One region of the Serratia sp. CoH_122_TC_1 genome, then DNA from elsewhere that is predicted to be linked to it. Evidence: predicted binding sites of a transcription regulator. Region 1 holds the regulator's gene; each other region holds the start of a gene.
What was found. The regulator PurR, encoded in region 1, represses purine synthesis genes. The targets are predictions, from matches to a motif close to CANGCAAACGTTTGCNTG.
Positions count from the first base shown of each region.

Region 1 (5,255 bases):
ATCACCTTCTTCTGACTTATGACCCGTCAAAAAATAGCTTAGACAAATTCTGCGGGTGCATACGTTTACCTACGGTAAAAAGGTCCCGTGGCGTCTGATATCCGACTATGAACAGAGGAAAATTTTAAGAAGGTTCCTGCGCAAGAAACGCGGGAAAGGCAATCCTTAAAAAAGTGTGACGCCATACGCGTACACAACAGCAATTTGTGATAAAGAAATTATAAAAGTGTTATTTTAAAAGGTCGTTTTGAGTATAGGCTTGCCGAGGCGCTTACTCAACTGTAAATCGCACTCGGCAAAAATATTCTTTAAGTGATTATTAATAATGACAATTATGACGCAGGGTTAGCATGTTCCTGCTGTGTTACGCGTCTATCGTCCTCCACTGTTCCCCGTTGCCACATATAGCCCAATGCGGCCAAAAACACGGTTGAAACCATTACCGTCACCGTTGCCAATAACGGTTGGGCAATAAATGCCGAAACCAACATACTGGCGACAAAACACAAACCCAACTGCAAGGTGTTTTGCAAGGCTGCGGCTTTACCCGTGCCCTCAGGGAACGGCGTCAACGCATTCGCCACTACGATTGGATAGGTGGCGCCGTTAACGAGTGCCATCACGCAGAACGGAATCAACAAGGTGGTCAGCGTTGGCTCAGTCAGTGTGGCAACCAGGTATAGCGACACCATACTTATGCCATAAGCTACCAGCAGCCAGGGTAATAAGGTGTTGCCATTCATGCGGTTTAGCGCGGTGCGGCAACCATAACCCCCCAATAAGAACGCCAGCGTCTGTGGCACGTAGCTCAGACCAATATCGTTTGGGCTGTACCCCATATCACCAAGAATAAACGGCGAACCGGTCAGCCAGGCGAAGAAGCCGGCTGAGCAGGCGGCAAAGATCATGACGTTACCGCTGAAAGCACGTGATTTCAGGAGCTGGAAGAACGTTAGGCCGTTTTTCTTATTGGCGGAAGACACCGCTTTTGCGTTTTCTTTCAGCAGTAATGTCGGCAGTAATAAAACAACGGTGATGCCCAGCAGCACGGCGAAAATGGCGCGCCAACCCATGTGGTTTAACAGCCATGCCCCGACCAGCGGTGCCAATGCCGGGGAAAGTGCCACCAGTGGCATGATGGTGGCGAAAACGCGGTTTGCCTTACCTTCACGATAACGGTCAATGACGAGCGCTTGCCAGGTGACCGCGGCGGAACAGACCCCAATCGCTTGGATAAAACGCAGCGACCAGAGCTGAACGGCATTCTCTACCCACAACATCCCCAGGCAGCCCAAGGCAAACAGGGCCAGACCAATCAACAGCACGGGCTTACGGCCAAGGTGATCGGAAAGCGGACCCCAGAGCAATTGTGCAAAGGCAAAGCCCGCCAGGAAGATACTCAAACTGGCGCTGATCGCCCCGGCAGAGATTTGCAGGTCTTGTTGCATCACGCCAAAAGCGGGCAAGTACATGTCGGTAGCCAGGTAACCCAGCATACTCAGGCCGGCAAGATAGAACATAAAGCCAAAGGAATTTCGCATGGTATTTCTCGTTAATATTTTATTGTCGCAGGTTTTTAGCGCCGGCAAGTGTATCCGGCTGGATCTCTGCTTGTGAAACGGTAATATTTGCAAAGTGCTGTTAAAAAAATTGAAGGCAAAGCCATGTGGTCTGAATATTCTCTTGATGTAGTGGATGCGGTCGCCCGAACCGGCAGTTTCAGCGCAGCGGCGCAGGAGTTGCATCGGGTACCTTCGGCGGTCAGTTATACCGTGCGGCAACTTGAGCAATGGCTGGCGGTACCGCTGTTTGAGCGCCGTCATCGCGACGTGGAACTGACGCCTGCCGGCGTGCTATTTATTCAGGAGGCGCGCGGTGTCATCAAAAAAATGCTCGACACGCGTCGGCAGTGTCAGCAGGTGGCCAACGGCTGGCGTGGCCAGTTGAAAATTGCCGTAGATATTATCGTCAAGCCTCAACGTTGCCGTCAGTTGGTGTTGGACTTTTATCGGCATTTCCCTGACGTTGAATTATTGGTTCAGCCAGAAGTGTTCAATGGCGTCTGGGATGCGTTGGTGGATGGGCGTGCTGATATGGCGATAGGTGCGACACGGGCCGTGCCGGTTGGCGGTGGGTTTGCCTTTCGCGATATGGGCGATATGCGTTGGTTGTGTGTGGCCAGCCCGCAACATCCACTGGCGGCTCAGGATGGGTTGTTAAACGATGATCAGCTACGGCCTTTCCCATCGCTCTGCCTGGAGGATACCTCACGCAATCTCCCCAAGCGGGTCACCTGGACGTTGGATAACCAGCGGCGCTTGGTGGTGCCGGACTGGTCGTCGGCGGTGGATTGCCTGTGCGCCGGATTGTGTGTCGGGATGATGCCTGCGCATCAGGTCTTGCCGTTAGTACAACGTGGCGAGTTAGTGGCGTTACAGTTGCAGGAGCCGTTCCCAGCCAGCCCTTGTTGCCTGACGTGGCAGCAAAATACGCCTTCTCCGGCGATGGCCTGGCTGTTGGACTATTTAGGGGACAGTGAAACGTTGAATCAGGAATGGTTAAGCGAAGTGACGCCGGAAACCGCAGTGGCTTCCGGCGCGAATGACTAGCGGCGGTAATCGATGAACGGGCCGTCAGCAACCGAACGGCGCTCAACCAACTTGGGATGCACCTCAATCACCTGTGATTCTTCACGCTTGCTGATGATGCGATCCAACAACATGGTGAATGCCATCTCACCCAAACGCTCTTTGGGCTGATGAATAGTGGTCAGCGCCGGGGTGAAATAGCGCGCATTGCGCACGTTATCGTAGCCAATGACCGAGATGTCTTGAGGCACGCGTAGCCCAAGCTCATCGGCGGCGCAGATAGCCCCCATTGCCATGATATCGCCACCACAGAATACCGCTGTCGGACGCTGTTTCTGCGACAGTATCTGGTGCATGGCCTTGTAGCCGGATTCTGGCTCAAAGTCACCCTGCACGATCCACTCGTCGCGCACGTCGATATGGGCTTCCTCCATCGCTTTTAAGAAGCCCTGATGGCGCCCGCCCCCTGTATTACGTGACAGTTGGCCGGGAATGGCGCCGATATCGCGGTGTCCGCGTTCGATCAGATAGCGCCCAGCCAGATAGCCACCTTCGAACGCGTTATCAATGATGGTATCAGTAAAATCACCGCGTGCGGCGCCCCAGTCCATGACAACCATTGGGATGTTGCGGTAATCTTCCAACATGCCAAGCAATTGGTCCGGATATTCTGAACACATCACCAACAAGCCATCGACGCGCTTTTGCGCCAGCATTGCCAGATAGGCACGCTGTTTGTCCAAATTGTTGTGCGAGTTACACAGTATCAGCGTATAGCCTTTGCTGTAGCAGCTGTTTTCTACCGCTTCGATCACTTCAGCAAAGTAGGGCGCTTCACTGGAGGTTGCCAGCAGGCCAATCGATTTGGTGTGATTGACCTTCAGACTGCGCGCCACTGCGCTGGGTGAATAATGCAGCTCTTTAATTGCGGCACTCACGGCCGCTTTAGTCTCTTCGGCGACGAAACGAGTCTTATTGATGACGTGCGAAACGGTGGTGGTGGAAACGCCAGCGCGTTTGGCCACATCTTTAATCGTTGCCATGTAAAGAATGACTCCTGAACTCACATGTTGCAGTATGTAAGTGTGATGTTAATCGTTTGCCTGCGTAGATCCTTCTCCAAAGAAGCGAAAACTGAGTTTTTAGTGTGTTGAAGTCGTCAGCGCTTGGTCAGGAGGGGCATTTTTGCCGGTACACAGTTGTGAACTGCGAATTTTGTCCCATATTGAGCAAAAGGGGAAGAGGTAATCGGTATTATAAACCGGGAAATGATAACAAGATTTTATTGGCCAACTGTGTGAAAATGGTTTGACGCATTAATTGTGTGCCTTTTATCCTTGGGAAAACCAATCTGAAAAGGAGTTGTAATGGATACCGATCTGAAAATGTCACTGTTCACCACTGTCTGTGCGCTGGCCGTGATTATTGCTTTTAGCTTCACTGCAGCATTGAACTGATCCCCGAAGTAAAAACAGGCGCCGCTTCGTGCGCCTGTTTGCCTTATCCCACGCTATGCCAGGTTTTTCTCCACAAATGCCCAGTTAACCAGCGCCCAGAAGTTCTCCAGGTAAGTCGGGCGGGCGTTGCGGTAATCGATGTAGTAGGCGTGCTCCCACACGTCGACGGTCAGCAAAGGTTTATCTTCGCCGGTCAGCGGCGTGCCCGCGTTCGACGTGCTGACAATGGCCAGCGAGCCGTCAGTCCTCTTCACCAGCCAGGTCCACCCGGCGCCAAAGTTTTTGATTGCGGCATCGCTGAGTTGCTCTTTAAAGGCAGCGAAAGAACCAAATGCCTGATTGATAGCAGCAGCCAATGCGCCCTGAGGCTCACCGCCGCCCTGTGGCGATAAGCAGTGCCAATAGAAGGTGTGGTTCCATACCTGAGCGGCATTGTTGAAAATGCCGCCGCTGGACGCCTTGATAATCGCCTCCAGAGACAACCCGTCGAACTCGCTGCCTTTCAGCAAATTGTTCAGGTTGACCACATAGGCGTTGTGATGCTTACCATAGTGGTATTCGAGCGTTTCTGCGGAGATGTGGGGTTCGAGTGCGTTCTTCGCATAGGGTAATGCAGGTAGTTCAAACGACATTGCTTCCTCCTTATACAGGATCCATCCGACAACCCATAAAATGGATTACAGATTGACCTGTTTTTATTTTGGGTATTTAGCTTATCAATTTTCACGATAAAAATCAGGGATGAGTCGGAGAAAAGCACAGGTGGGGAACTAACAGTTAAAGAAGCAAACAGAGGAAAGCGGCTGGGAAGGCCAGCCGCTGAGCGCATTATCGAATGGTTTTCGGCGTCACCACACGGCGTGCGCCAATGTAGTGGTTTTGCCAGTAGTCGTTGTCGAGCTGGCTGATGCGAATTTCTTCACCCGTACGCGGGGACTGAATGAATTTGCCATTGCCCAGATAGACACCGACATGGTCAGCTACGCCGCGGTTATTAATGCGGAAGAACACCAGGTCACCACTTTCCAGTTCGTTTTTCTTGATCGGTGCAGCGTCGCGCAGGTGATACATTTCGTTAGCGGTACGCGGCATTTTGATTTTCACCACGTCTTTATAGGCGTAATAAATCAGACCGCTGCAGTCAAAACCGGTTCTTGGTGACGTGCCGCCCCAGCGATAAGGTTTGCCCATTTGATCCATCAGCTTGGCC
Region 1 covers NZ_JBXWLA010000003.1:272,426-277,680, reverse strand. Annotated here, with positions in the region: gene punC (purine nucleoside transporter PunC) at 333-1,541, opposite strand; gene punR (DNA-binding transcriptional activator PunR) at 1,665-2,609, shown strand; gene purR (HTH-type transcriptional repressor PurR) at 2,606-3,631, opposite strand; gene cydH (cytochrome bd-I oxidase subunit CydH) at 3,956-4,045, shown strand; gene sodB (superoxide dismutase [Fe]) at 4,099-4,677, opposite strand; gene AC2FC2_RS05670 (C40 family peptidase) at 4,874-5,255, opposite strand, start outside.

Region 2 (5,255 bases), on a different contig from region 1:
GCCACCAACTCGTTGGGTCGCTTTAAATTCAACATGCCAAGCTCGGATGCCATCTACCTGCACGATACGCCTAACCATAACCTGTTCCAGAAAGACATTCGCGCTTTGAGCTCCGGCTGTGTGCGGGTCAATAAGGCATCGGATTTGGCAAACATGTTGTTGCAGGATGCGGGTTGGAATAACACACGTGTGTCGTCCACCTTGAAAGAGGGGAATACCACCTACGTGAATATCCGTCAGCATATCCCGGTTAAATTGTATTATTTAACCGCCTGGGTTTCTGATGATGGAAAACCACAATTCCGCACAGATATTTACAATTATGATGATACGGTGAGATCGGGTGCACAAATTTTGGCTCAGGCCGAAAAATTAATGCAATAAATGCAGTAATTATAAATAAATAACGGTCAGAATATCGGGCCATGATGCAGGCACTCATCACGTGAGTGCCTGCAAGCCGCGGGACATCACGGGTTGACTCAGCCAGTGTGGGCGGTTATGGTTCAGGCAGTGCGCTGTTTTGTGCATATATTTTGATATTCTTGCCGGGTTTAACAGAAACATGGACAAAATTGATCATCATCGCCGTAAATGGCTGGCGCTAGGTAGCGCTGCCGTGGGCATAGCGCTGCTCCCTGGGCAAGCCTTTGCCAGTCTTTCTACTTCGCGCCCGCGTATTCTGGTTGTAAATAACATGCACACGGGCGAATCTCTGAAAGCCGAATTCTTTGACGGCAAGGGATATAATAAAGACGAATTAGTTCGTCTTAATCATCTCTTCCGTGACTATCGCGCGAATAAGGTTAAATCGATCGATCCCCGTTTGTTTGATCATCTCTATCGTCTGCAAGGTCTGTTGGGCACCAACAAACCGGTACAGTTGGTTTCAGGTTATCGTTCGTTGGACACCAATAATGAGCTGCGCGAGCGCAGCCGCGGTGTGGCCAAACACAGCTACCACACCAAGGGACAGGCGATGGACTTCCATATCGAAGGCATCCAGTTGAGTAATATCCGCAAAGCGGCGTTAAAAATGAGCGCCGGTGGTGTAGGATATTACCCACGTAGCAACTTTGTACACATCGATACCGGCCCGGTGCGGACCTGGTAATCGCTGTGCACCATAAGTATAAATAGCGCCAGCCCGTCAGGGTATGGCGTTGTTGTGGTTGGAGCCTTATGAAATACCAAATTATCCCGGTAACTGCTTTTAGTCAGAACTGCAGCCTGATCTGGTGTGAGAGCACCCAGCAGGCGGCGCTGGTCGATCCAGGCGGCGAGCCGGAAAAGTTAAAGGCCGAAATTGCCAAACAGGGCGTGACCATCACGCAGATTCTGCTGACGCATGGTCATCTTGATCACGTAGGCGCAGCGGCGGAGCTGGCTGAACACTATCAGGTGCCGATCTACGGCCCGGATAAGGAAGACGCATTCTGGTTAGACGGCCTGCCTGCACAGAGCCAAATGTTTGGACTGGAAGAATGTGCGCCACTGACGCCAACCCAATGGCTGGAAGAAGGGGACAGCGTGCAGGTGGGCGAAATGACGCTTAATGTGCTGCATTGCCCGGGGCATACTCCAGGCCATATCGTTTTTATTAACGAGCAGGCGCGGTTAGCGCTGGTGGGGGATGTGCTGTTTAACGGCGGTGTCGGCCGCAGCGACTTCCCACGTGGCGACCATCAGGCATTGATCAACTCCATCCGCACCAAGCTATTGCCCCAGGGCGATGACATGGCGTTTATTCCAGGGCATGGCCCTATGTCTACTTTCGGCCAGGAGCGTGAAACCAATCCGTTCCTGCGAGAGGAACCGGCCATCTGGTAAGATTATTTCCCGGCAGAAATAACAAAGGGGCGCTTTTAGCGCCCCTTTTGCTTATGAGATCCTGCAATCTTTAGAGTACGGCAACGATGGCTTCGCACAGCGGTGCCATATTGTCCGGCGTCATGCCGGCAACGTTAACACGGCCGGAGTTAACGGCGTAAACGCCAAACTCGTCACGCAGGCGCAGAACCTGTTCTTTCGTCAATCCACTGAACGAGAACATGCCGTTCTGATTGATGATAAAGCTGAAGTCCTGCTCCGCGCCTTTCTCCTGCAGGGTATTGACGAACAGCTGACGCATGCGGTGAATACGTTGACGCATATCGGTCAGCTCCTGTTCCCACAGCGCACGCAGCGCATCATCACCCAAAATGGTCGCAACAATAGCAGCGCCGTGTGACGGTGGGTTGGAGTAGTTGGCGCGAATGGCGGCTTTCACCTGGCTGAAGGCACGATCGGCGGTATCCGTGTCAGTGGCAACGACGGTGCAAGCACCAACGCGTTCGTTGTAAAGGCCGAAATTCTTGGAATAAGAACTGGCGACGATCAGTTCCTGATGCTTGGCAGCAAAAATACGCAGGCCCTGGGCATCTTCTTCCAGACCTTTGGCAAAGCCCTGATAGGCGAAGTCGAACAGCGGCAGCCAGCCGTTAGCGGCAGACAGTTCTGCCAACTGGGACCACTGTTCTGGGGTTGGATCTATGCCGGTCGGGTTATGGCAGCAGCCATGGAACAGGACGACATCACCGGCCTGAGCCTGTTTCAGGCTATTGAGCAGGCCATCAAAGTCCAGCGCATGATTAGCGGCATCGTAGTAGGCGTATTCCAATACTTCCAGACCGACGGCACCAAACACGTTTTTATGGTTTGGCCAGCTTGGGTTACTGATCCAGATACGCTTCGCGCTGGTTTGGTTGGCGATGAAGTCAGCTGCCACACGCAGGCCGCCGGTGCCACCTGGCGTTTGCGCAGTGCGTGCACGCTTGTCGGCAATGATTGGGCTTTGCTTGCCGAACAGCAGTTCTTGCGTGCAGTTGGCGAACGCAGGGATGCCTTCAATACCGAGATAGTTTTTGGTGGTTTCATTTTCCAGCAGATACTGCTCAGCTTTTTTAACGCTGGTCAGCACCGGGGTTTTACCGGTTTCATCTTTGTATACACCAATCCCCAGGTTGATTTTGTTAGGGCGGGCATCAGCGCGGAAAATGTCGGTCAGACCCAGGATAGGATCGGCAGGTGCAGCAGTGATTTTTTCAAACATGTCAGGTGCTTCCATGGCTCGGAGTTAAGCAGACAGAAGCATCAGGGTAACGCCAGTTATACGCTTTGCCAACCGTTTGCGAGAAAAACACCGCGATCTTGTGAAGGAGGCAAATTCGGCATAAAAAATGAGGGGGAAAGGGGCGTTGGCAGGATAAAAAATTAGCTGCGAGACACAAAACAAAAACAGGGCCGAAGCCCTGTTTTTTTAACTTATTCGACGGTGAACCGCCGCTAAGTGAGACAACTTAGAACTGGTAAACCAGACCAACAGCTACGATATCGTCGGTAGCAGTGCCAGTGGCTTTAGTGAACTCGTTGTCGTCCAGCAGGTTGATTTTGTAATCAACGTAGGTGGACATGTTTTTGTTGAAGTAGTAAGTGGTACCAACAGAAACATATTTAACCAGATCTTGGTCAGTACCTGCGCCTGGGACGTTCAGGTTTTTACCTTTAGATTGCAGGTAAGAAACTTCTGGACGCAGACCGAAGTCGAACTGGTACTGTGCAGTCACTTCGAAGTTCTGAGTTTTGCTAGCGAAGCCGCCGCAGTTTTCAGAAGCAGCACAGGTGCTGTTGGCAGTAATCATGTTGCTGCCGCCGAACGGAGTCATGTTGCGGGTTTCGGAGTACATGGTTGCCAGGTAAACGTTGTTCGCGTCGTATTTAGCACCAACAGTCCATGCGTCAGCCTTGTCGCCCTTCTCGTTGGACGCTTTCTGAGCATCGGTACGGTTAGAAGAAGCATATGCAGCACCTACGCTGATGCCTTCGCCGATGTCATAAGTAGATGACAGGCCCCAACCGTCGCCGTTTTGTTTCTTAACGTCACGACCGTCGTTCTGGTTTTTACCTTGGTACTGAACAGCGAAGTTCAGGCCGTCAACCAGACCGAAGAAGTTGTTGTTACGGTAAGTAGCAACGCCGTTGGTACGGCCAGTCATGAAGTTGTCGGTAACGGTGTAAGTATCGCCACCGAACTCTGGCAGCATATCTGTCCAGCCTTCTACGTCGTACAGTACGCCGTAGTTACGGCCGTAGTCGAATGAACCGTAGTCAGCAAATTTCAGACCTGCGAAGCCCAGACGAGTCTTGGTGCCTTCGGTGCCTTGAGATTCAGAGTGGTTAGCTTGAACGTTGTATTCCCACTGGCCGTAACCGGTCAGTTGGTCAGTAATCTGGGTTTCACCTTTGAAGCCGAAACGAACATAGGTCTGATCGCCATCATTACCTTTGTCTTTGGAGAAGTAGTGCAGACCGTCAACTTTGCCGTACAGATCCAGCTTGTTGCCGTCTTTGTTGTAGATTTCCGCTGCGTTTGCTGCACCAGCAGCCAACAGAGCCGGGATAACCACTGCAAGAATGTTGCGCTTCATCATTATATTACCCTCATTGGTGTTATTCGGACACCTTTGCCACTGCCGCCAATAATTCTTTTGAACTATTGTTGATAGATTGGTGTCGTCCTGTGTCTGCACGCAGTGTTCCATTCACAGCCGGGTTAATCTAGAACGAAAATGCTACCAATGTCCCAATGAGGTTTCAAAAAGAAAGTATTTGTAACTAAATGTAATATTCAGGGAACTTTGTGACGTGGGTCAATATTAAAAAATGCGAAAGGCCAGCAAAGCTGGCCTTGGTTTTGTAACTAAATTAATTAAAAAATGGATTATCTGATTAATTAAAAGCTTGCATTACGTGGCGTACGTGGGAATGGAATAACATCACGCACGTTTTGTACACCGGTCACATAGGCGATTAAACGTTCAAAGCCCAAACCGAAGCCAGCATGCGGTACGGTGCCGTAACGACGCAGGTCACGATACCACCAGTAATCTTCTTTATTCAGGCCCATAGCTTCCAGACGTTGATCCAGCACGTCCAAACGTTCTTCACGCTGTGCGCCGCCAATGATTTCACCAATGCCTGGGGCCAGCACGTCCATTGCTGCAACGGTTTTGCCATCTTCGTTCATGCGCATGTAGAACGCTTTGATGTCTTTCGGGTAGTTTTTCACCACAACCGGTGCTTTGAAGTGTTTCTCTGCCAGGTAACGTTCATGCTCGGAAGACAGGTCGATACCCCAGGAAACCGGGTTTTCGAACGTCTGGCCTGATGCGATCAGGATTTCCACGGCTTCGGTGTAATCTACCTGAGCGAAATCG
Region 2 covers NZ_JBXWLA010000001.1:66,357-71,611, reverse strand. Annotated here, with positions in the region: gene ldtD (L,D-transpeptidase) at 1-384, shown strand, start outside; gene mepK (peptidoglycan L,D-endopeptidase MepK) at 566-1,114, shown strand; gene AC2FC2_RS00325 (MBL fold metallo-hydrolase) at 1,183-1,830, shown strand; gene AC2FC2_RS00320 (amino acid aminotransferase) at 1,901-3,091, opposite strand; gene ompC (porin OmpC) at 3,339-4,469, opposite strand; gene asnS (asparagine--tRNA ligase) at 4,772-5,255, opposite strand, start outside.
Region 2: a site for PurR is predicted at 3,157-3,174, ahead of AC2FC2_RS00320 (amino acid aminotransferase). Genes of this name have one in related genera too.

Region 3 (5,255 bases), on a different contig from region 1:
AGCTTTTCGGCATCAAGGGTTTCAAGAACCGATAAGCCACCAGGGCATTTAATACCAGTTCTGCACGTTGCTCGTGGCTGAGTTTTATCTGTTTACACTGCTCTTCATAATTAAAATAAAGCGCCGCATCATCCACGCAAAAAGAGCATTCATCGAAAGCATCAGGCGTTAACATTTTGGCAGGGAAACGCGAACGAAAGATCATACCATTAGCTAAATCCAGCATTAGCCGATCGTGCTCGGCGTCAAAATACCAACGCCAATTATCGTCAGGTTTTATCTTCATCTCTTATCCTTCTGCTGCCCATGCCACGCTGTATTTACCTAAAAGGTGATTTTATCACCGCTAAAATCGCTTAAACATCGGATAATTCCGCGAACGATATTTATGCTAGTGGACAAAATATAGACGAGCCGGGAGAAGAAATAAACCCCCGGCCGAAAATGAAAGGAAAAATATTAGATGTAGTTAACGATATCTTTAATCAGGCGCGGACCTTTGAAGATAAATCCGGAATAAATTTGCACCAAGGAAGCCCCAGCTGCCATTTTCTCACGAGCCGCCATCAGGGAATCAATTCCGCCAACACCAATGATCGGCAAACGCCCTTGCAGTTCGTGTGACAAACGGCGTATCACGTCGGTGCTGCTCGCTTGTAATGGACGACCACTTAGGCCCCCCATTTGCTCGCAATAATTCAGCCCCTGGATCAATTTTCGATCCAGGGTGGTATTGGTCGCGATCACACCATCGATATTATGGCGAACCAAACTGTCGGCTATTTGGATCAATTCTTCTTCAGAAAGATCCGGTGCGATCTTAACAGCGACTGGCACATATTTGTGATGGCGCGCATGCAATTCCTGCTGCTTATTTTTAATCGCGGCCAGAAGATCGTCCAACGCGTCTCCGTACTGTAAAGAACGTAATCCCGGAGTATTGGGTGACGAAATGTTGATCGCGATATAACCGGCATACGGATACACTTTATCCATACAGATCAGATAATCGTCTTTTCCTTGCTCAACCGGGGTATCTTTATTCTTGCCAATATTAATCCCCAGAATACCGCCGAAATGAGATTTCTTAACGTTTTCAACCAGATTATCAACACCCTGGTTATTAAAGCCCATGCGGTTGATCAACCCTTCAGCTTCCACAACGCGGAACAGACGCGGTTTATCATTCCCCGACTGCGGGCGCGGCGTCACAGTCCCGACTTCGACAAAGCCAAAACCCATAGCACCGAAGGCATCGATACATTCACCGTCTTTATCCAGACCGGCGGCCAAACCCAATGGGTTTTTAAAAGAGAGCCCCATGCAGCTTACCGGCTTGGTCGGCACTGCCTGACGAATAAGGAATTCTAACGGGGTGCCGGTAACACGGCGAAGCTGTTGAAAAGTCAATTCATGCGCACGCTCGGGATCGAGCTGGAACAGCGCTTTTCTGATGAGGGGGTAGTACATGTACTCTCCTGATTTCCCGGTTGCAAACCGGGGGCGTATTATCCGGTATCCCCTGCCCAATTGGAATTGATTAAAAGCAAAAAAAGCGTTTTTTACGCAACCGTTTTCCCTCGCCAGGGTTCAAACCACCGCCAATCCGTATTTGCGCATATCAAAATCAAAAAATGAGATTTAAGTAACCCGCCCTTTTGCTGATAGGTTTAAAACACTTCTCGATAATTTACTCATTAAACCTAACTTTTAGTTATAAGGAGTGGCAATGCGCGTTATATCACTGGCCGGCAGTCCTCGTATCCCATCACGATCAGCGGCACTGCTTTCCCTGAGTAAAAGTTGGTTACAACAGCAAGGCGTGGAAGTGATCCCCTACACCCTGCACGACTTTGACGCCGAGGATTTGCTGTATGCCAACTTTAACAGCCCCGCAATCAAAGCCTTCACTGAGCAACTGGCGCAGGCTGATGGCCTGCTGGTCTCTACGCCAGTGTATAAAGCATCATTTTCCGGTGCACTGAAAACACTGCTGGACCTGCTGCCCGAACGCGCGCTGGACCATAAGGTGGTATTGCCGCTAGCCACCGGCGGTTCCATTGGCCATATGTTGGCAGTGGATTACGCCTTAAAACCCGTGCTGGCGGCATTGAAAGCTCAGGAGGTGTTGCACGGGGTGTTTGCCGATGACAGCCAGATCGTGCTGGACGGTGAAAAGGTCACCCTGTCCGAGAACCTGGCAGCCAGGTTGGAGGAGGCCTTGGAAAGCTTTTATCTGGCCCTCGGTCGCCGTAAACCCCCAAGGGTAAAGATCTCCCCGACCCTGCTTACACGCCAAACCGCCTGACAGCACAGCATATAAGGAAATACGCATGAAACGACTTTCTTCTCTGGGACGTTGGCTGGGTACCAGCGCATTGGCAGGCATCATCTCACTGGCGTGGATCAATACGGCCAACGCTCAGGATCCGGCACAGTTCCGCATCGGCTACCAAAAAGGATCGATTAGCCTGGTATTGGCTAAGTCCCACAAGCTGTTGGAACAACGGTTTCCTCATACCAAAATCAGTTGGATCGAATTCCCCGCCGGTCCGCAAATGCTCGAAGCGCTGAACGTGGGCAGCATCGATTTAGGCAGTACGGGGGATATTCCACCGATATTCGCCCAGGCCGCCGGTGCAGACCTGTTGTATGTCGGTGTGGAACCACCAAAGCCCAAGGCGGAGGTGATCCTGGTGCCGGAAAACAGCCCAATCAAAACCGTCGCGGATCTGAAGGGCCGCAAAGTCGCTTTTCAGAAGGGTTCCAGCTCCCACAATTTGCTGTTGCGCTCACTACAAAAAGCAGGGCTGAAATTCACCGATATTCAGCCTATCTATCTGACTCCCGCAGATGCCCGCGCCGCCTTCCAACAAGGTAACGTCGATGCCTGGACCATTTGGGATCCGTACTATTCCGCTGCCTTGTTGCAGGGTGGCGTGCGAGTACTGGGTGACGGTACCGACCTTAATCAAACCGGCTCGTTCTACCTTGCCGTGCGCCCTTATGCCGAAGCTTACGGGCCGTTCATTCAACACGTGCTCGATGTACTGACACAGGCCGATGCACTGACCCGCAGCGATCGGGCGCAAAGCGTCACACTGTTGGCAAACGCGATGGGCCTGCCGGAGAAAGTGATCTCCGCCTATCTGGATCACCGCCCGCCGACGTCGATTAAGCCTTTAGACGCACACACCATTGCCGCTCAGCAGCAAACTGCCGATCTGTTTTATGCCAATCATTTGGTGCCCGTGAAAGTCGACATTTCTCAGCGCATCTGGCACCCAAGCGCACAATAATTTAGGAGAACCTACAATGAGCCTGAACGTATTCTGGTTTTTACCCACTCATGGTGACGGCCACTATCTGGGCAGTACTGAAGGTGCCCGCAGTGTCGATTACGGCTATTTACAGCAAATCGCCCAAGCAGCTGACCGACTGGGTTTCGGCGGTGTATTAATCCCGACCGGCCGTTCATGCGAGGACTCTTGGCTGGTGGCAGCGTCACTGATCCCGGTCACTCAACGGTTGAAGTTCCTGGTGGCGTTACGACCCGGCATCATTTCACCCACGCTGGCAGCGCGTCAGGCTGCGACGCTGGATCGCCTTTCCAATGGCCGTGCACTCTTTAACCTGGTTACCGGCGGCGATCCTGAGGAATTGGCGGCGGAGGGCCTGCATTTAAATCACGAAGAGCGTTATGAGGCCTCCGCAGAGTTCACCCACGTCTGGCGCAAGGTGCTGGAAGGCGAAACCGTCGATTTCAACGGCAAACATATTCAGGTAAAGGGCGCAAAACTGCTGTACCCACCGGTACAACAGCCACGCCCACCGCTCTATTTTGGCGGTTCTTCCGCCGCCGCGCAGGATCTGGCAGCCGAGCAGGTTGAAATGTACCTCACCTGGGGTGAGCCTCCGGAGCACGTTAAAGAAAAGATCGCCGATGTGCGTGCCAAAGCGGCGGCCAAAGGCCGCAAGGTCCGTTTTGGTATACGCCTGCACGTGATCGTACGTGAAACCACAGAAGAAGCCTGGCGGGCCGCCGATCGGTTAATCGCCAATCTCGATGAGAAGACGATTGCCGACGCACAGAAGGCTTTTGCCCGATTTGACTCCGTTGGACAACAACGCATGGCGGCATTGCACGGCGGCAAGAAAGACAATCTGGAGATCAGTCCCAATCTGTGGGCTGGCGTTGGCCTGGTGCGTGGCGGAGCCGGTACCGCACTGGTTGGTGATGGTCCGACGGTGGCGGCACGTATGCAGGAATATGCTGACCTGGGTATCGATACCTTTATCTTGTCCGGTTATCCACATTTGGAAGAAGCCTACCGCGTAGGTGAACTGCTGTTCCCCCATCTTGACCTGGTTGAAAACGAAGCGCCCACTCAACGCCGACCGGTCAAAGCGCAGGGAGAAGTGGTGGCCAATATCTATATTCCGCAAAAAGCGTCGCAAAGCTGAGGAGCCGCACTATGGCAAACGGCACACAACGTATCTTGCATCGTCTCGCCCCTTGGGCATTGCCGATAGCGCTGGTGGTTATCTGGCAAATCTCCGTTGAGGCGGGCTGGCTGTCGAACCGCATTCTGCCGGCACCAAGCGCCGTCGTTACCGCCTTTTGGACGCTGACCAAAAGCGGTGAGCTGTGGCAACACCTGACAATCAGCAGCTGGCGTGCACTGATCGGCTTTAGCATCGGCGGCAGCATTGGGCTTGTGCTGGGTTTTATTACCGGCCTGTCACGCTGGGGCGAACGCCTGCTGGACAGTTCCGTGCAGATGATCCGCAACGTGCCGCATTTGGCGCTGATCCCGCTGGTGATTTTGTGGTTTGGCATCGATGAGTCCGCCAAGATCTTTCTGGTCGCGTTGGGCACCCTCTTCCCTATCTATCTCAACACTTATCACGGCATCAAGAATATCGATCGCGGCCTGCTTGAAATGGCGCGCAGCTATGGCCTGAGCGGTTTCCAGTTATTTACCCAGGTGGTTTTACCGGGTGCTCTGCCTTCGATCATAGTCGGCGTTCGTTTCGCCTTAGGTTTTATGTGGCTCACGCTGATCGTGGCGGAAACCATTTCAGCCAACTCGGGGATCGGCTATCTGGCGATGAATGCCCGTGAATTCTTACAGACAGATGTCGTGGTGGTCGCCATTGTGCTGTATGCCTTACTCGGCAAGTTGGCTGACGTCAGTGCACAACTGCTGGAACGCGTCTGGTTACGCTGGCATCCGGCCTACCAACTGAAACAA
Region 3 covers NZ_JBXWLA010000001.1:52,905-58,159, forward strand. Annotated here, with positions in the region: gene AC2FC2_RS00260 (cell division protein ZapC) at 1-286, opposite strand, end outside; gene pyrD (quinone-dependent dihydroorotate dehydrogenase) at 460-1,470, opposite strand; gene ssuE (NADPH-dependent FMN reductase) at 1,730-2,308, shown strand; gene AC2FC2_RS00275 (sulfonate ABC transporter substrate-binding protein) at 2,334-3,299, shown strand; gene ssuD (FMNH2-dependent alkanesulfonate monooxygenase) at 3,316-4,464, shown strand; gene ssuC (aliphatic sulfonate ABC transporter permease SsuC) at 4,476-5,255, shown strand, end outside.
Region 3: a site for PurR is predicted at 1,564-1,581, ahead of pyrD (quinone-dependent dihydroorotate dehydrogenase). Genes of this name have one in related genera too.

Region 4 (5,255 bases), 110 kb from region 1:
CTCCAGTGCCAGGTCGGTACCGCCGGCCAGCAGTTTGGCCTCGGGGTGTTGCTGATACAGCGTCGCCAGTTCATCGAGGGTTTGTGGCAACAGGCAGCGTTTGCCCGCGGACGCCACCAACGTCGCTGGGCCTATCGCCTGTAAACGCTGTCGCGTTTGCGCCTGGTCGCGTTCGAAACTGTCGGGCGTTTTGGTATTGCAGGCCTGCTGCGCCGCGGCAAAAATCGGCCGATAGCCGGTACAACGACACAGATTCCCAGCCAACGCGTGCTGCGCCTGTTCAGGCTGATAGCTTTCACTGTTTTTTTGCAGACAAAACATAGACATGACAAATCCCGGCGTGCAAAAACCGCACTGTGAGCCATGACAGTCAACCATCGCCTGCTGCACGCTGTGCAACGCCCCCTGCTGTTTAAGATCCTCTACGGTGATCAGCTGTTTGCCGTGCAGCGCACTGACGAAAGTCAGGCAAGCGTTAACGCTGCGATAGCGCAATTGTTTGCCGTCCGGCTCCGCCAGGACGACAGTACAGGCGCCACAGTCACCGGAAGCGCAGCCTTCTTTGGTGCCGCAGCGGCCGAGATCGCGACGCAGATAGTTCAGCACCGTCGTGTTGGGATCGAGCGCTGTTTCACTTTTCAGCGTTTGATTAAGCAGAAACTGGATCATGCAGCCTCCTGGTGCGTGGTTGGCCGATAGACCACTTTACCGTCGACGTAGGTACGGTAAACGTTGCGATCATCGCCCAGCGTCATCAGCACAAAAAGTTGTTCCGCTAACTCGCGGCTGTTCTCATGGCGCAGCTTCTGCAACGGTGACACCGCAGGATCCAGCACCACAAAGTCCGCCTCTTTGCCAATGTCAAAGTTGCCGATTTTATCCTCCAGCGACAGTGCCCGTGCACCGCCCAGCGTGGCATGGTAAAACGCCTCGCAGGCGGAGAGTTGATAGTGCTGCAACTGGCCAACCTTATAAGCCTCACCCAGCGTTTGCAGCATATTGAACGTGGTACCGGCGCCAACGTCGGTGCCGATGCCCAGTTTCACCTGTTTTTGCCAAGCCTTTTGCATATTGAACAGGCCACTACCAAGGAACAGGTTGGAGGTCGGGCAAAAGGCGATCGCCGAGCGGGTCTGGCATAGACAGTCCCACTCTTGCTCTTCCAAATGCAGGCAATGGGCGAAAACGCTCCGCTCCCCGGTCATTCCATACTGATGATAAACATCCAGATAGCTGCGGCTGTCCGGGAACAGTTCTTTCACCCATGCCACTTCATCCAGGTTCTCACTCAGGTGGGTGTGCATATAGGCATCAGGAAACTCTTCCCGCAGCCGTTGCACCTGTGCCAACAGGGCCGGTGTGCTGGTAGGGGCGAAACGCGGTGTAATGGCATAACTCAGCCGTTGCTTACCGTGCCAGCGTTCAATCAACGCACGTGTTTGTTGGTAACTCTCCTCCGGGGTTTCCAACAGGGCGTCCGGGGCGTGGCGATCCATCATCACCTTGCCGGCGATCAAACGCATATTGAGTGCTGCTGCCTGACTGAACAAGGCTTCTACCGACTGCGGGTGCACAGTGCCAAATACCAGTGCCGTAGTCGTGCCATTGCTTAGCAGTTGTTGTAGAAAAAACGCCGACATTTTGTCGGAATGCTGTTCACAGCAAAACTGGCTTTCTGTCGGAAAAGTATAGTTTTTCAGCCACGCCAGCAGTTGATCGCCATAGGCACCAATCATTTCGGTTTGCGGATAATGAATATGGGTGTCGATAAAACCCGGCACGATCAGTTTGTCACGGTAATGGGTAACCTCGCACCCCGGCGGCAATAGCGACTCCCCCTGCTGCCAGCTACCAAACCAAACAATGGTGCCTTCATTCAGCAGAATTAATCCGTCAGGAAGATGGCGTAATTGCCGACTCAACTGTTGCGGGTTATCCACGCAGGCAGTGATATCAAAGAAATTGCCACGGATCGCCGTGGTGAATGGGATGCTCATTTTACTTTCCTTCTCTACAGACCCGCGCACAACACCCGGCTGAGTCAATTCAGGCCAGGAAGTGGTCGCGGTTTTTTTATCGATCGCAGGTGTTGGTTTAAGAATAGCAATCAGCGTGCCAATGGGTTTTTTATTGATGATTTCCATTTAAAAACAAAGCGATAAAAACAAGTCGTTCAATATTCTTAGTCAAGGAAAATAAGCCAGGAATAAGCAAACGGTTGCATTTAAATAGCAACCGTTTGCTTATATTGTATTAATTGAGCGCGCGCACCAATATCGGGCAAGAATACAAATGGGGGTAATAGAATTTATTACTTTAATAGCACTTCATAACGTGGGTTAAACTCATCAAACAGGGGCAAGGCTGCGGCGCCTAATGCGGCAGTATCCGCGCCCGTCGTCCCCAGCCGCACCCGCAGACCGTCAAGGTATTTACTGCGTACCGAGCGGTGCAATGGCGCAAGCCGCTTGATGAGCTGCTCGACAAGGCTTTCCGGCATCAGACCGCCAATAATCACGGCTTCAGCGTCAAACATGCACTCAATAATGTTGATCGCCTGACGTAACGCCGGCACCGCCGAATCCAGCCATGTGTCTATCTGCCCCTGCGGCAATGCCAGTAAGTCCTGCGGTCTGGCGCGCATCGGATCCAACCCGCAGCTCTCATAGGCCGCCTGTAATGACACATAACGTTCCAGGCACCCCTGGTTGCCGCAATAGCACGCCCGGCCACCCGGTTGCACAATCATGTGGCCGACCTCACCAGCATTGTGCGCATGGCCGGTATAAATTCGGCCGTCGGTGAAAATCCCCGCCCCCAGCCCGGTGCCAAGATACAAATAAATAAACGAATTAAGCTGCCTGGCGATACCGTGCAAACGCTCGCCAATCGCCGCAACGGTGGCGTCGTTCTCCAGCGTCACCGGCAGGCCACTCTGCGCGTTAAGTTCGGCCACTACATCAATATTTTCCCAGCCGTTCAGCGTGGTCGGCCCAACGGAGGAAATACCTTCGACGCCAAACGGCCCCGGCATCACAACGCCGATCCCCAACATTTTTCCCCAGCTCAGATCCGGCTGCTGGCGCATTTCTTGCAGTACATCACAAATCAGTTTCAAGGTCGCAGCAGGTTGCGGCTTTTGCACCATAATCAGCCGGTGGAAACGAACGCTGCCTGACAGATCAACGACGATGATCAGCAGTGACTGATGATCCAGATGGATGCCGATGGAATACGCACTGTCTGGGTTCAGGGTCAACGGCGTGGCCGGTTGGCCCCGCCCGCCGGCACGACGCGGCAGGTGCGAGGAGAGAATACCGGCCTGTTCCAGTTCTGTTGCAATGTTTGAAACGGTTTGCGGCGTCAGTGAGGTCAGCCGGGCAATTTCGGCACGGGTCAGCTCACCGTGCAGACGGATAGCCTCTATCACTACGCGCCGGTTGTGTGCACGAGCATGTTCAAGGTTAGTGCCGGAAGTCGTCATAACTGCCTATGCAGAAAGGGAAATCGTCTTTGCAGTATGGTGCCCTCTAATAAAGCAATCAAATTGATTTAAGAATCTTTTTAACACCGGAGAACGCACAATGAAAAGCCATACCCTTGCCGCTACGGCAGTCTGTACCCTTTCTGCTCTGGCCCTCAGCCTGTCATCCGCCTATGCCGCCCCAACGCAAATCAATGCGTTATTTATGACCCAGGCGGCCTACAGTGAAAACGATATCCGCGCGATGACCGCGGACTTCAGCAAACAGCACCCGGATATCACCGTTAACCTGGAGTTTGTTCCTTACGAAGCCCTGCACGATAAAATCGTTGCCGCGCGCGGTGCTGGCAGTAACGGCTATGATGTGGTGCTGTTTGACGCTATCTGGCCCGCGGAATTCACCAAATTCGGCTTGTTGCAAGACGTCACTGCGCGCATTAGTGCCGACGACAGCAATAAAATCTTTGCCGGTGCCATGACCACCGTGACCTATAAAGACAAACGCTGGGGTATGCCGTGGATCCTGGACACCAAATACCTGTATTACAACAAAGCCATGCTGGCCAAGGCCGGGATCGCAGCCCCGCCGAAAACCTGGCAGGAGCTGGCGCAACAGGCCGAAATCCTGAAACAGAAAAACGTGGTCAAGTACCCGCTGGTGTGGAGCTGGTCACAGGCCGAGGCGTTGGTATGCGACTACACCACGTTGGTGTCTGCCTTTAAGGGGCAGTTTATCCAGCAAGGGAAAATCACCTTCTCTACGCCAGGTTCGCTGCAGGCTGTCGACTATATGAAAGCGTCGCTGGACAAAGGGTTAACCAACCCGAACTCCCGCGAGTATCTGGAGGAAGACGTGCGTAAGGCGTTTTCCAACGGTGACGCCGCCTTCGCGCTCAACTGGACCTACATGTACAACATGGCCAACGATCCGAAGCAAAGTAAAGTGGCCGGTGACGTCGGGATCGTCCCTGCGCCTGGCTCGGTGGAAGGCCAGGTCTCCGCGGTGAATGGGTCGATGGGGCTGGGCATCGCCAAAGCCAGCGCCCACCCTGACCAAGCCTGGCAGTACATCAGTTATATGACCTCACAGCCGGTGCAAGACAAATACGCCAAACTGAGCCTGCCGATCTGGAAGGCGTCCTACGACGATCCGGCGGTACAGAAAGGCCAGGAGCCGTTGATTGCCGCAGCCAAACAGTCGTTGAACGTGATGCTGTCGCGCCCTGAAACCGCTGATTACTCCCGTTTGTCCAACGGATTGCAGCAGGAGCTGCAGCAAATCTTGCAGGGTAAAGTCACGCCGCAGGCCGGGCTGGACGCCGCGACCCAAAGCGCTGCGCGGTTGCGTTAAGGAATGACAATGCTCACTTTTCCCCAACGTGAGCGGCGTCAGGCATGGGTGCTGTTAGCACCCATGCTACTGATGATGCTGCTGCTAACCGCCTGGCCGCTGGCCCGTACGCTATGGCTGAGCTTTACCGATGCGGCGCTGGTGGGCGATGGCGTAACGCCGGCCTGGGTCGGTATGGACAACTTTTTTTATGCGCTGACCGATTCGGATTTCCAGGCTGCCTTGTGGCGTACATTGTATTTCACCCTGGTGTCAGTGGCATTTGAAGGCGTGATTGGCGTATTGGTCGCGTTGCTGCTTAACCAAAAATTCCATGGGCGTAACCTTCTGCGGGTACTGGTTATTCTGCCCTGGGCGCTACCCACCATCGTTAATGCCACCATGTGGCGGCTGAATTTCAACCCGGATTACGGCAGTATC
Region 4 covers NZ_JBXWLA010000003.1:165,610-170,864, forward strand. Annotated here, with positions in the region: gene xdhA (xanthine dehydrogenase small subunit) at 1-669, opposite strand, end outside; gene guaD (guanine deaminase) at 666-1,997, opposite strand; gene AC2FC2_RS05155 (ROK family transcriptional regulator) at 2,312-3,484, opposite strand; gene AC2FC2_RS05160 (extracellular solute-binding protein) at 3,585-4,835, shown strand; gene AC2FC2_RS05165 (carbohydrate ABC transporter permease) at 4,845-5,255, shown strand, end outside.
Region 4: a site for PurR is predicted at 2,208-2,225, ahead of guaD (guanine deaminase). Genes of this name have one in related genera too.